4 regions of the Bacillus sp. PK5-006 genome follow, and region 3 is predicted to be linked to each of the others. Evidence: riboswitches for the same ligand, from Rfam matches in the RefSeq annotation. Region 3 holds a riboswitch; each other region holds the start of a gene.
What was found. Region 3 has a riboswitch for S-adenosylmethionine ahead of mtnK (S-methyl-5-thioribose kinase). Riboswitches for the same ligand answer to the same signal wherever they lie in the genome.
Positions count from the first base shown of each region.

Region 1: linked by a shared signal. The riboswitch ahead of M1D84_RS00865 (5-methyltetrahydropteroyltriglutamate--homocysteine S-methyltransferase) and the one ahead of mtnK (S-methyl-5-thioribose kinase) in region 3 are both predicted to bind S-adenosylmethionine.
Region 2: linked by a shared signal. The riboswitch ahead of M1D84_RS11285 (DUF2292 domain-containing protein) and the one ahead of mtnK (S-methyl-5-thioribose kinase) in region 3 are both predicted to bind S-adenosylmethionine.
Region 4: linked by a shared signal. The riboswitch ahead of M1D84_RS03800 (methionine ABC transporter ATP-binding protein) and the one ahead of mtnK (S-methyl-5-thioribose kinase) in region 3 are both predicted to bind S-adenosylmethionine.

Region 1 is NZ_CP096414.1:182,038-185,245, forward strand. Features, by position in the region: gene M1D84_RS00865 (5-methyltetrahydropteroyltriglutamate--homocysteine S-methyltransferase) at 275-1,396, opposite strand; SAM riboswitch class I at 1,485-1,597, opposite strand; gene M1D84_RS00870 (gluconate:H+ symporter) at 1,680-2,999, opposite strand; gene M1D84_RS00875 (four-carbon acid sugar kinase family protein) at 3,050-3,208, opposite strand, start outside.
Region 2 is NZ_CP096414.1:2,180,060-2,183,267, reverse strand. Features, by position in the region: gene M1D84_RS11300 (dihydroorotate dehydrogenase) at 1-98, shown strand, start outside; gene pyrF (orotidine-5'-phosphate decarboxylase) at 70-774, shown strand; gene pyrE (orotate phosphoribosyltransferase) at 782-1,420, shown strand; SAM riboswitch class I at 1,588-1,690, shown strand; gene M1D84_RS11285 (DUF2292 domain-containing protein) at 1,807-1,911, shown strand; gene M1D84_RS11280 (phosphoadenylyl-sulfate reductase) at 1,957-2,658, shown strand; gene M1D84_RS11275 (inorganic phosphate transporter) at 2,672-3,208, shown strand, end outside.
Region 3 is NZ_CP096414.1:2,388,490-2,391,697, forward strand. Features, by position in the region: gene M1D84_RS12355 (pyridoxal phosphate-dependent aminotransferase) at 1-1,030, opposite strand, end outside; SAM riboswitch class I at 1,195-1,352, shown strand; gene mtnK (S-methyl-5-thioribose kinase) at 1,433-2,626, shown strand; gene mtnA (S-methyl-5-thioribose-1-phosphate isomerase) at 2,633-3,208, shown strand, end outside.
Region 4 is NZ_CP096414.1:762,942-766,149, forward strand. Features, by position in the region: gene M1D84_RS03780 (YusG family protein) at 19-255, shown strand; gene M1D84_RS03785 (toprim domain-containing protein) at 387-731, shown strand; gene M1D84_RS03790 (thioredoxin family protein) at 744-1,046, shown strand; gene M1D84_RS03795 (SCP2 sterol-binding domain-containing protein) at 1,167-1,508, shown strand; SAM riboswitch class I at 1,611-1,719, shown strand; gene M1D84_RS03800 (methionine ABC transporter ATP-binding protein) at 1,874-2,899, shown strand; gene M1D84_RS03805 (methionine ABC transporter permease) at 2,892-3,208, shown strand, end outside.

The DNA of each region.
Region 1 (3,208 bases), 1.5 Mb from region 3:
TTGTAATTTCTAATAATTGGGGTGGATTTTCAGTAGGAGATATTCTGGCTAGGAAGATGACTTGAATGTATCAATCCACTTAACTTGTTAGACAACTTATGAGTATAAAAATGGTTTTTAAGAAGATAACGTATGTTCAATATCTTCTTAAACTCAACTATAGAAGTAATACGATTAAACTTAATATCAAGTTGATTGAGATGACAAAAAATAAAGAACCGCTTAAAAAAGCGGTTCTTTATTATGAAGGTCAGCTTTTTCTGTAAGTTTTCGCCTATTTCCACACTTGATCAGCAATCTCAATCACATGACGCAGCTTTTCCCATTGTTGCTCTTCTGTTAACAGGTTGCCTTCCTCTGTTGAGGCGAATCCGCATTGTGGACTCAAACAGATTTGGTTAATGTCCACATATTGAGCCGCTTCCTCAATGCGTTTTTTAATCTGTTCAACTGGCTCAAGCTCTCCATATTTTGAAGTGACAAGGCCTAGTACGATTTGAAGGTTTGGGTTCTTCACATATCGAAGGGGCTCAAATCCGCCAGAACGATCGTCGTCAAACTCTAAAAAGAGACCATCAAGATCTAAGCCGGCAAAAATTGTTTCTGCCGCTGCTTCGTAACCACCTTCAGCTGCCCATGTCGATTTAAAGTTACCTCGGCAAATGTGCATCGTGATCACCAAATCCTCTGGGCGGTCGGCAACAGCTTCATTGATTGTCTTTGCAAACGATTCACGAAGTTCATCTTCTTCTCGGCCAAAGGCTTTGATTTGTTCGTGGCCTTTTTCGGAAAAGAACACTGCCCATGCCGTATCATCCAGCTGCAAGTAGCGGCAGCCTGCATCATAAAAAGCACGGATGGCTTTCTTATACGCTTGTGCCACATCATGGTGGAATTCCTCTAAGCTGTCATACACTCCTTCTTCAAGCTTTCCACGGAAAAAGAGCATATTCGGACTTGGAATCGTCATTTTAGCCGTATGATCACCAGCGATGCTGTGAAGGAAACGATAATCCTCCAGCATTGGATGATCTGTAAAATCGATCTTGCCTGTTACCTTGATCCCTCTAGCTTTTGTCGTTGTGTTATGGAATTGAATGCCTTGATCTGCTTCAAATCCTTCAACTCCATCGAGTCCTTCAAGAAAGTCAAAATGCCACCATGCACGTCGGAACTCACCATCTGTGACAACCTCTAACCCAATTTCTTTTTGCTTCTCTACAATACGTGTAATTTCTTCGTTTTCAATTTGTCGGAGCTGCTCTGCTGTCAGCGTACCGTCTGCTTTTTGCTTGCGTGCTTCCTTGATGCGCTCTGAACGAAGTAAACTTCCTACTTGATCTGCGCGGAATGGCGGTTTCGTTGTTTTCTTTCCAATGGTTTGTACTTGTGTCATGCTGAATCCCTTCTTTCTTCAGGTTAAAAAATCAAATAAAAAAGCTCTTCCTTAGATAAGGAAGAGCATCATATACTGTGAGAACTCTGCCTTATCTTCAAACAAGCATTTGCTTGCTTAAGGAATTAGCACCATTCTGTTCCTAGGAACAGCGGTTGCCGGGTTTCACAGGGCCAGTCCCTCCACCACTCTTAATAAGGTTACCTTTTGATTCAATTTTCTTAATAAACACAATTATTCAACGTTTTCAGGGAAAAGTCAATGGTTTTTACAATTTAATTTCCTACATGAACAAATCAGCGACAAGAACACCAGCAAGTCCGACAAGTGAAAGCACGGTGACCATCAATGTCCACGTTTTAAAGGTTTGAGCCATTGATAGGTTAAAGTATTCTTTATAAATCCAGAAACCCGCATCATTCACATGAGAGAATGTAATACTTCCCGCACCTGTTGCGATCACCATTAATTCAGGGCTGACACCCGTCAGGCCAATCAGTGGTGCAGAAATGCCAGCCGCCGTGAGACCGGCGACAGTGGCTGATCCTAAAGAGACACGAAGGACAGCAGCAATGAGCCAAGTCAGAAGCAGGGGAGAAAGTGTGCTTCCTTGCATGATCCCTGCAATGTATTGATCGACGCCGCTATCAATGAGCACTTGTTTAAAGGCACCGCCGCCTGCAATAATTAATAGAATCATAGCAATAGAGCCGATAGAATCCGTGATGGACTTCATCACATCCTGCATGCTCTTTCCTCTTCCAAGCCCAAACGTGTAGATGGCAAGCAGCACTGAGATTAATAGTGCAATCGCCGGTTCGCCTAAAAACTCAGCAGTTGGCAGCAATGGGGAGGATGGGAAGAAAATTTCTAGAAATGCTCTGAATGTCATAAGTAATACAGGCAAAACAGCAGTGAAAATGCTAATGCCGAAGCTAGGCATTTCTTCTTCTGTGAATTCCTTTGGATTAAATAAGTTCTTTGGGATATGTGCGTGCAACTGATCTTTTTTAAATAGTTTCGTAAACAGAAGTCCGCCTACTAAAACAGCAGGAATCGCTAAAATAATCCCAACCAATAAGGTTTGTCCCAAGTTTGCCTGAAAGACATTCGCAATGGCAGTCGGTCCTGGATGAGGAGGGAGGAAGCCATGTGTGGTGATAAGTGCAGCGACGAGCGGCATACCCACATACAGCACAGGAAGTCTTGCAGCTTGAGCGATTGTAAAGACTAATGGAATTAAGATAATGAATCCGGTTTCATAAAATAGAGCAATTCCAATCACAAACCCAGTCAGCATCGTCGCCCATTGGATTTTTCCGATGCCAAATCGGTCAATAAGTGTCATCGCGATCCGTTGAGCTCCGCCAGAATCAGCCATCAATTTCCCAAGCATCGCTCCAAAACCGAGAACGAGTGCCAGGTGTCCGAGCGTACTGCCAAGTCCTTTTTCGACAGAAGCAATCGCTTCTAGTGGTGTCATCCCTTCTAACACAGCAACAATTAAAGAAACAATAATCAAAGAAATAAAAGCGTTTAACTTAAAGACAACCATGAGTAAAAGCAATAACAAAACGCCAAGTCCAATAAACACTAACGACATGATCTTTCCTCCTTTGTGGTGCATAAGGGGGCGCAAACACCCCCTATGCCTTATCCTTCAAGTATGTCTACAGCTTCTTTTAACGTATCCTTTGACCCAACATTTCCCGGGAAAATCACATAAGACATGAAAGGGAATTTACTTTCTTCTCCTGTTTGCCAAACGGGGATACCTGGTTTGATTTGACCTGCCACGGTCGCACGTTTCAC
Region 2 (3,208 bases), 210 kb from region 3:
AGCTGCCAAATGTGTTAGCAGCATATGGTTATTCATCTGTAGAGGAATGTATCGGAAGGAGCTGGAAACATGAAGCACTTGCCCATCATCGCGCTTGATTTTCCATCAGGGCAGGACGCGCTTGCCTTTTTAGATCCCTTTGAAGGGACACCATTATTTGTGAAGGTCGGCATGGAGCTGTTTTACCAAGAAGGACCTGCCATCCTTGATGCGCTGAAAGAAAAAAATTGCCGCATTTTTCTCGATCTAAAATTACATGACATTCCAACAACGGTGCAAAAAGCGATGAACCGGCTTGCCGCACTTGGCGTTGATTTGGTCAATGTGCATGCTGCTGGCGGGAAACGAATGATGCAGGCTGCATTAGAGGGACTTGAAAGCGGGACTCCTGCTGGACAAAGCCGTCCGGGCATTATTGCAGTGACCCAGCTGACTAGTACGTCAGAAGACATGATGAGAAACGAATTACTCATTGACCGTCCGCTGCAAGAGACTGTGATCCGGTACGGACAATTAGCATATGAAAGTGGACTGGACGGTGTTGTTTGCTCTGTTCATGAATCTAAAGCACTTCATGAACATATCTCACCCTCTTTTCTCACTGTAACGCCAGGGATTCGCTTACCGAATGATCAAACCGATGACCAAAAGCGTGTGGCGACACCTGCCTATGCAAAAGAGCAAGGTGTTTCACAAATCGTTGTCGGGAGATCAATCACAAAAGCTGATAAACCAATAGAAGCCTATCATCAAATTTTGAAAGAGTGGGAGTGACTGCCAGATGAAATCAAAAATCGCGAAACATCTATTACAAATCAAAGCGGTCTCATTAAAACCAGACGAACCGTTTACATGGGCGAGCGGTATAAAATCACCGATCTATTGTGATAACCGCCTCACATTATCATATCCAGAAGTCAGACACGACATTGCGGAAGGTCTAAAAGATTTGATTCTCACTCATTTCAAGGGAGCAGAGGTTGTCGCGGGTACTGCAACAGCAGGCATTCCGCATGCGGCATTAGCAGCAGACCGCTTGAACATCCCGATGTGTTATGTCAGAAGTAAGCCGAAAGCACACGGCAAAGGAAATCAAATTGAAGGGGCCGTATCGAAAGGCCAAAAGGTTGTCGTCGTCGAAGACCTTATCTCCACAGGAGGCAGTGTGCTGGAAGTGGTTGCTGCTCTTCAAGCTGAGGGCTGCGAGGTACTAGGAGTTGCCGCAATCTTCACATACGGACTGCCAAAAGCAGCGGCCGCTTTTCAAGAAAAAAATATTCCATATGTCACCCTGACAGACTATGACACATTGACAGACGTGGCACTTGAACTGAAAGCGATTGAGCCGTCTGCGATGAACAAACTAAAACGCTGGAGACAAGACCCTTCCTCTGAATCTTGGATGGAAGAAACGGTCTGAAAAGTCAAAGTCCATCGTTAACAATTTTAAAGCTGTGCCTGCCCGCACGGCTTTTTTATTTGGGTAAAAATAGTAAAATAGACTCAAATTTTAATAAAAACTAATCCTATCAATAAAGTCGGGTTGACTTTTGTTTGAATTGTGTTAATATTTAAGACAAATTGAAACTCTTATCCAGAGAGGTGGAGGGACTGGCCCGATGAAACCCGGCAACCTGCGATTTGCAAGGTGCTACTTCCTGCAAAATGATTCTATTTTGAAAGATAAGGAAATTGTGAGCTTCCTCATCTTTCTTTCGGACTGAAAGAAAGTTTTTTTATTTTAACGGTGAGGAGGAAGAGGAGATGGAAGTGAAACAAAATCAGGATGAGGACTTAGTAAAGCATATGCAAGAACTGATTGGGGATATGAAATTCGGTTCAATTACGTTAATTGTTCAGGACGGTCAAGTGATTCAAGTGGAAAAAAACGAAAAAATTAGATTAAAGTAGTGCGGAAAATAGCAATATGAGCGGTACTCCGGAAGGGGAGAAATCATGTTAACTTATGAAAATTGGCAAGAGCCGTCCATTACATTTCAAGAGGATGATTTGTATAAAGGAGCCCTGTCTGTACTGAAATGGGCGTACGGTCATTATGGTGACCAGCTTGTATATGCGTGCAGCTTTGGGATTGAGGGCATCGTTCTGATTGATCTGATTGCAAAAGTAAAAAAAGATGCGAGAATTGTCTTTTTAGATACAGGTCTGCATTTTAAAGAAACTTACGACACAATTGATGCGGTAAAGGAAAGATATCCGGGTTTAGATATTGTACTGAAAACGCCTGAGCTGACGGTTGAACAGCAAAATGAGCAGCACGGTGATCAATTATGGAAAACAGATCCTCAAAGCTGCTGTCATATGCGTAAGGTCATTCCTTTGCAAGAAGCCCTATCTGGTTATCCAGCATGGCTTTCTGGTTTAAGAAGAGAGCAGTCACCAAAACGAGCAGGGACGAATTTCTTAAATAAGGATGAAAAATTCAAATCAGTGAAAGTATGTCCGCTCATCCATTGGACGTGGAAGGACATATGGAGATATGCATCTAGAGAGGAACTTACTTATAATCCGCTGCATGACCAAGGATATCCAAGTATCGGCTGTGCACCGTGTACACAGCCAGCATTTACTGCAGATGATCTTCGTTCTGGCAGATGGTCAGGCACAGCAAAGACAGAGTGCGGATTACATGAGTAAGGGAGTATAATGTATGGAAATCGCCGCAATTTTATTTAGTCTATTCTTTGCTTTAAACATAGGCGCAAGCGGAGCAGCTGCTTCTATGGGCATTGCGTATGGATCAGGTGCCATTCAAAAGCCCATTTATGCGCTCAGTTTTTGTGCAGTTGGGATTTTAGCAGGTTCAGTGATTGGCGGCGGTGAGGTCGTCAAAACGATCAGCTCTGGTATTATGCCAGAATCAGTCATTACACTTGAAATCGTTTGTATTATCATTGGTTCTGCTGCACTATCACTTTTCATAGCAAATCTGATGGCGATTCCTTTATCAACAAGTGAGGTCACAGTAGGGGCTGTAGTTGGTGTAGCAGTCGCATATAAAGTTTTGTTTGTGAAATCCATTTTAATGATTGTGGCATTTTGGGTCATCATCCCGCTTTTCGCCTTTCTTTTTACCTTTGCTGTCGTCAAAATCATCAGAATGTTCCCTAAACGGAAGCTGTCTAAAAAAGGCACAGCTATTTTATCTGTCGTATTAATTCTCAGCGGATTTTTAGAGGCATTTTCA
Region 3 (3,208 bases):
ATAATAAGTCAGAAAAGGCTTCAGATGTATATCCTTCCGGCACCTTTAACCAAGCAAAAAATGATCCCTTTGGTGCACTGACTTCCCAGCCAATTTCTTTGCAGGCAGCAATCCACACATTCCGCCTTTTCTCATATCGATCATTTTGCACCTGTACGCACGTTTGATCGCTTAATAGGGCTTCCGCTGCTGCATCTTGAGTGGCTTTAAACAGGGAGACAAACAGATGATCCTGATAAAGCTCAATGGCTTCAATAACAGATGAATTTCCAGCTGCAAATCCTACTCTCCACCCTGCCATATTGTACGTTTTAGACAATGTGTAAATTTCTATTCCCGTCTCTTTCGCTCCCTCTATTTGCAGAAAGCTGAGCGGCTTTTCTCCATCAAATCCAATGCCGCCATATGCAAAATCATGGACAACACATAGCTTGTGATCTTTCGCAAACGTAACGGTTTCTTCAAAAAATGAACGGCTTGCCGTAGCCCCCGTCGGATTGTTGGGGTAATTTAAATACATTAATTTTGCCTTTTTCTTATCATCTTCAGGCAGCAAATCGTAGTCAGGTAAAAAATCATTTTTTTCAAGAAGTGGCATGGTTACCATATGCGCTCCAGCAAGCACAGCGCCTGACCAATAATCAGGATAGCCAGGATCAGGGACAAGAAGCGTATCACCCGGATTCAGCAGGCATTGCGGCAGCTCAACAAGCCCTGCTTTCCCGCCAAATAAAATCGCAATTTCCGTCTTTGGATCAAGTGTGACGCCATATTCTCTTTCATAAAAAGCGGCAGCAGCCTTTTTTAATTTCGCTGTTCCACGGAATGAGGAGTATTGATGATTTTCAGGTTTTGCTACCGCTTTCTGCATGGCTTTTACAATGTGCGGAGGAGTTGGCTGATCAGGATTTCCCTGCCCCAAATTAATGATATCTGCCCCTTCCTGCACTTTTTTCTGCACCTTTTGGACAAGGGACGCAAAAAATTGTTTCGGTAATTGTTTCAACACATCTGATTGCTGGAATTCCATTTCTTCACCTTCTATTCAAGTTACGTGACAATACAATCACTGTAATGGATTGTTTTATGAATTGTAAAGCAATTTTGAAAAAAGATTGACATGTAAAGCAACGCTCTGATAATATCTTGAATTAAGAAATGCAAACAGACACGAAACAATTACATATTGATTTCTCTTATCGAGAGTTGGGCGAGGGATTTGGCCTTTTGACCCCAACAGCAACCGACCGTTAATACCACTGTGAAGTGGGGCGCAGCAAGTAACGCGCCAAGACAATTGTCTTATAGGGCACGGTGCTAATTCCATCAGACGTATGTGCTGAGAGATAAGAGAGGCTTTGAGCATACACACCATCAAGCCTCTTTCTCTCAGGAGAAAGAGGCTTTTTTATATGATTTGGAGGGGAAGCAATTGGTTACACTTACGGCATCATATGAAGAACTAACAGAAAGCTCGGCAGTTGCACTCGCAATTAGACTTGGTTTGATCCAAGAAAGCAGTCATTTGACATGTACTGAAATTGGTGACGGGAATTTAAATTACGTCTTTCATATTTATGATCACAAACAAGAAAAAGGATTGATCATCAAGCAGGCGCTGCCTTATGCAAAGGTGGTTGGGGAGAGCTGGCCGCTTACATTAGACCGGGCAAGAATTGAAAGTGCCGCCCTGATCAAGCAGTCAGAATATGCGCCGCACCTCGTACCAGCAGTCTATTATTCAGATACAGCTCTTGCAGTGACAGCCATGGAGGATCTATCTCACTTAGAAATCGTCAGAAAAGGGCTAATTGCCAGAAAACAATATCCGCATTTATCTGATCATGTTGGAGAATTTTTAGGAAAAACACTTTTTTACACATCTGACTTTGCTACAAATCCTAAAATCAAAAAACAATTTGTGAAGCAATTTACGAACCCTGACCTGTGTGATATTACAGAAAAACTCGTCTTCACAGACCCTTTCTTTGATAGTGAAACAAATGACTTCGAAGAAGAATTAAGAGAATCAGCAGAAGCGCTTTGGGCAGATCTTGAGCTGCAAGCCAAAGCAGCGGAATTGAAGCGTATCTTCCTGACATCAGCTGAAACATTGGTTCATGGAGATCTTCATACAGGCAGTATTTTTGCAAATGAGACTGAAACGAAAATCATTGATCCAGAATTCGCGTTTTACGGCCCCTTTGGATTCGATATCGGCCACTTTATCGCCAATCTGTTCCTGAATGCTTTATCTCGCGAGAATGAACACGAGCAGCAGCACCTTTTTGACCATGTCGTCAATGTATGGGCAACCTTCAAAGAAGTGTTCACAAAAGCTTGGAAAGAGGACAGCATTGAAGCGTTTAGTGTATCGGACAGCTTTTTAGAAACAACCTTTGACCGGATTTTAAAAGAAGCGACAGGCTTTGCCGGCTGTGAGCTTGTCCGCCGAACAATCGGTCTTGCTCATGCCGCTGATCTTGATGCGATTCCATCACCAACTAGACGGATTCAGCAGAAAAAAGCAGCACTGACACTTGGAAAAACATTTATCAAACAATATCATACAGTGGAAACAGCGTCTGATCTCGTCGCATTATTCCAGCCATCTGTAAAGGAGTGACGGGTTTTGTCAAAAGAATTTGAAGTCCCCCGTTCTGTCGAATGGGAAGAAAACCGTATTCACATTTTAAATCAGCAAAAATTACCGGCCGAAACCGTATTTGAGCATTTATATACGAAAGAAGATGTGTATGATGCGATTGTGTCATTAAAAGTACGCGGAGCGCCTGCGATTGGCATTACAGCAGCTTTTGGGCTGGCGCTTAGTGCGCAAGCCATTGAGACAGAAGAAATGGATGTGTTTAAACAAGAAGTCATTCGAATCAAAGAATATTTAAACAGTGCTCGTCCAACCGCTGTGAACCTCGCTTGGGCATTAGACCGGCTGCTGCAGCGCATTCAGCGTGCAGCATCAGTGAATGCAGCCAAAACAGACCTTGTCCATGAAGCCATTCAAATTCAAATTGAAGATGAAGAAACATGCAGACAAATCGGTCAAAATGCTCTTCAGCTCTTTAAATCAGGTGACCGTATCATGACCATTTGTAATGCAGGCTCCATCGCAACGAGCCGGTACGGAACAGCCCTTGCTCCCTTTTATTTAGCCAAAAAGAAAAATCTTGATCTTCACATTTATGCATGC
Region 4 (3,208 bases), 1.6 Mb from region 3:
TTATGGGGGGTGTCCAATTTGTCTTTTCAAAAAGAACACGTGGATATAACAGAGCATGTCACTGGACGATTCAAAGAAAGCGGCATGGTGCTTTATCATCAAAATGAAGAGATTGGCACGATGATTAGTGAAAACCAATATGAGCTGAAATCGGGATATTCCTATGATCAAAATCGTTTTTATCGTTTAACGGACACATTAACCGATGGGACAGAAAAATATGTTGACTGTGACGATGAAAATGGCTGGTGCTAATCACAGATGAGACTGCAGTGAACAGAAGCTGCAGTCTTTTTGATGACGAGGCGCTCAATCTTTACAACCTGAATGAAAGATTGTAATCTAAGGAAGAAGTGAATCAACGTCAAAAGGGCCGGGTGATCGTGATGAATGTCGAGATAGAAAAGGTCATCATTGTAGAAGGTAAAACAGACAAACAAAAGCTAAAAGAAGTCATAAGTGAACCTGTTACCATCATTTGCACCAATGGCACGATCAGTACATCGAAGCTGGATCAGCTTGTGGACGATTTAGTGGGGAAAGACGTTTACATATTAGCTGACAGTGACGATGCAGGCGACAAACTGCGGAAGCAATTTCGAAAAGAATTCCCTGAAGCACTTCATCTTTTTGTCGACAGAACGTACCGCGAAGTGGCCGCTTCACCGTCAGCCCACATTGCATCTATCCTATTAGCTGCAAACATTGATGTTCATTCGAAATATTTATGAGGGTGGACGTATATGAAAGAAATTGAAGAACACGAATTCAAGGAGATAGAGGACGATTTATTTCTTTTATACTTATATACACCGTTTTGCGGAACATGCCAGCTGGCTAAGAAAATGCTGGCAGTCGTAGACGCCATGCAGCCGGATGTACCATTTTACGAAAACAATTTAAACTATTCACCAGGCTTTGCGAAAGCATTTGAAATCGAGAGTGTTCCTTGCTTTCTCCTGTTTAAAAAAGGTGAATTGGTGCAAAAAGGCTATGCCTTTCATTCAGTTCCATATCTTCATGAAATGATCGAAACCGCTAAATAAAGCGGTTTTTTGTCATATTTCAAGAAATTCATTTGAAAATTTGTCGAGTTATTTATAAAGGACAAGAAGATGTTTGTAGAGAAATGTTATGTATAACCAAATGACAGGGAGGTTATACATGTGGAAAATGTGAAAGCCCATGGTAACACAGGGCAGCGTTTATTATTAAAGCCGCTGCTCTCATCATCATCCTTGAAGATTACATTTGAGGCGGAAACTGACTCTTGTACATTGATTGTGGATGAACGTGGTGAAGTGAAGAAACTACCTGCAATTGAGTTATCGGATCTCATCTTTTATGGTGAGAGGAAAGAAATTCTTCAATTATTAGATGGAGATATGTCCTTACAGCAGTTAATCAGCAGAGGACAAGTCAAAGTGAAAGGGTCATTCCGTGCGCTCCTTAGACTAGAGGCAGTGCTTTGGCTGACGAACGGTTTTTTTCGAAAAATGATAACGTAGTTGTTTACTTGGAAATTAGCGATTTACAGCGTTGACATATCTCGGGTAGCATGATATTCTACGTTAGTAAAAACATGAACATCACATAAAACAACATATTTTCTCTTATTAAGAGAGGTGGAGGGACGTGCCCTATGAAACCCGGCAACCGTCAGCATAGCTGAAATTGGTGCCAATTCACTCAAAGCCGCAGCGCTTTGAAAGATGAGAGAAAGGCGTAATTGACATAAAAGGCCTTTCTGCTTGCGTTGCAGTTAGGTCTTTTTTACTGACCTGGCGCCAGGCTAGAGTCATGACAGAAAGAAGAATAAATAACGTATGTGATGGAAACCTATAGATTCAGCAAGAAAGCAGGTGATCAGACTGTGATCCATTTACAAAATGTATCAAAAACGTATCATTCAAAAAGCGGAAATGTTGATGCCGTGAAAGACGTCAACTTGGATATTGATAAAGGTGAAATATTCGGAATTATCGGGTATAGCGGTGCAGGGAAAAGCTCGCTTATTCGCCTATTAAACGGTCTGGAGCTGCCAACAGAAGGAATTGTTGAAGTGGCCGGCAACCGGATCAATGAAGTATCGAATGCGAAACTTCGGAAAGCAAGACAAGAAATCAGCATGATCTTCCAGCACTTTAACTTGCTTTGGTCAAGAACGGTGAGACAAAACATTATGTTCCCGCTTGAGATCGCAGGTGTACCGACATCGAAACGAAGAGAGCGTGCGAATGAACTGATTAAATTGGTCGGTTTAGAAGGAAAAGAAAATGCATACCCGTCTCAGCTAAGCGGCGGGCAAAAACAGCGTGTCGGCATTGCGAGAGCATTAGCGAATGATCCAAAGGTTCTTCTATGTGACGAAGCGACATCTGCGCTAGATCCGCAAACGACTGATTCGATCCTTGAGCTTTTGGCGGATATCAATAAACGGTTAGGGCTCACGATTGTGCTCATTACACACGAAATGCACGTCATTCGCAAAATTTGTCATCGCGTCGCAGTCATGGAAAATGGACGCATTGTCGAAGAAGGCGAAGTATTACGCGTCTTCAGACAACCGAAGGAAGAAATGACGAAACGATTTGTGAAACAGCTTGCAGAACCAGAGGAAGCGAAAGAAACAATCGAGCACGTCTTAGAACGAGTAAAAGAAGGTCAGGTCGTACGGTTGTCCTTTATCGGAGATTCTGCCGAGCAGCCGCTGATCACTGAAATCATTCGATCCTTTAATGTCGATGTGAATATCCTTCAAGGGAAGATTTCTCAAACGCAGGAAGGCGCGTTTGGAACACTCTTTATCCACATTAATGGAGAAGAGACTGAGGTAGAAAAAGCCATCGCCTATATCCAAAGCAAACAGGTTGAAATCGAGGTGATGACACATGTTTGAGAAATGGTTTCCGAACGTTGATTTAGACGTCATCTGGAGTGCAACAGGTGAAACGGTGTATATGACACTGATTTCATTGGCATTTGCCTTTGCAATCGGGATTATCCTAGGACTCCTGCTCTTCCTTACAGGAAAAGGCGGTCTTTGGGAAAATAAACCGATCAATGCTGTCATCGGCGCTGTCGTCAACATTTTCAGATCGATTCCTTTTATCATTTTAATTATTCTATTACTAGGGTTCACGAAATTCTTAATGCATACGATTCTTGGCCCAAATGCAGCACTCCCTGCCCTTGTCATAGGATCAGC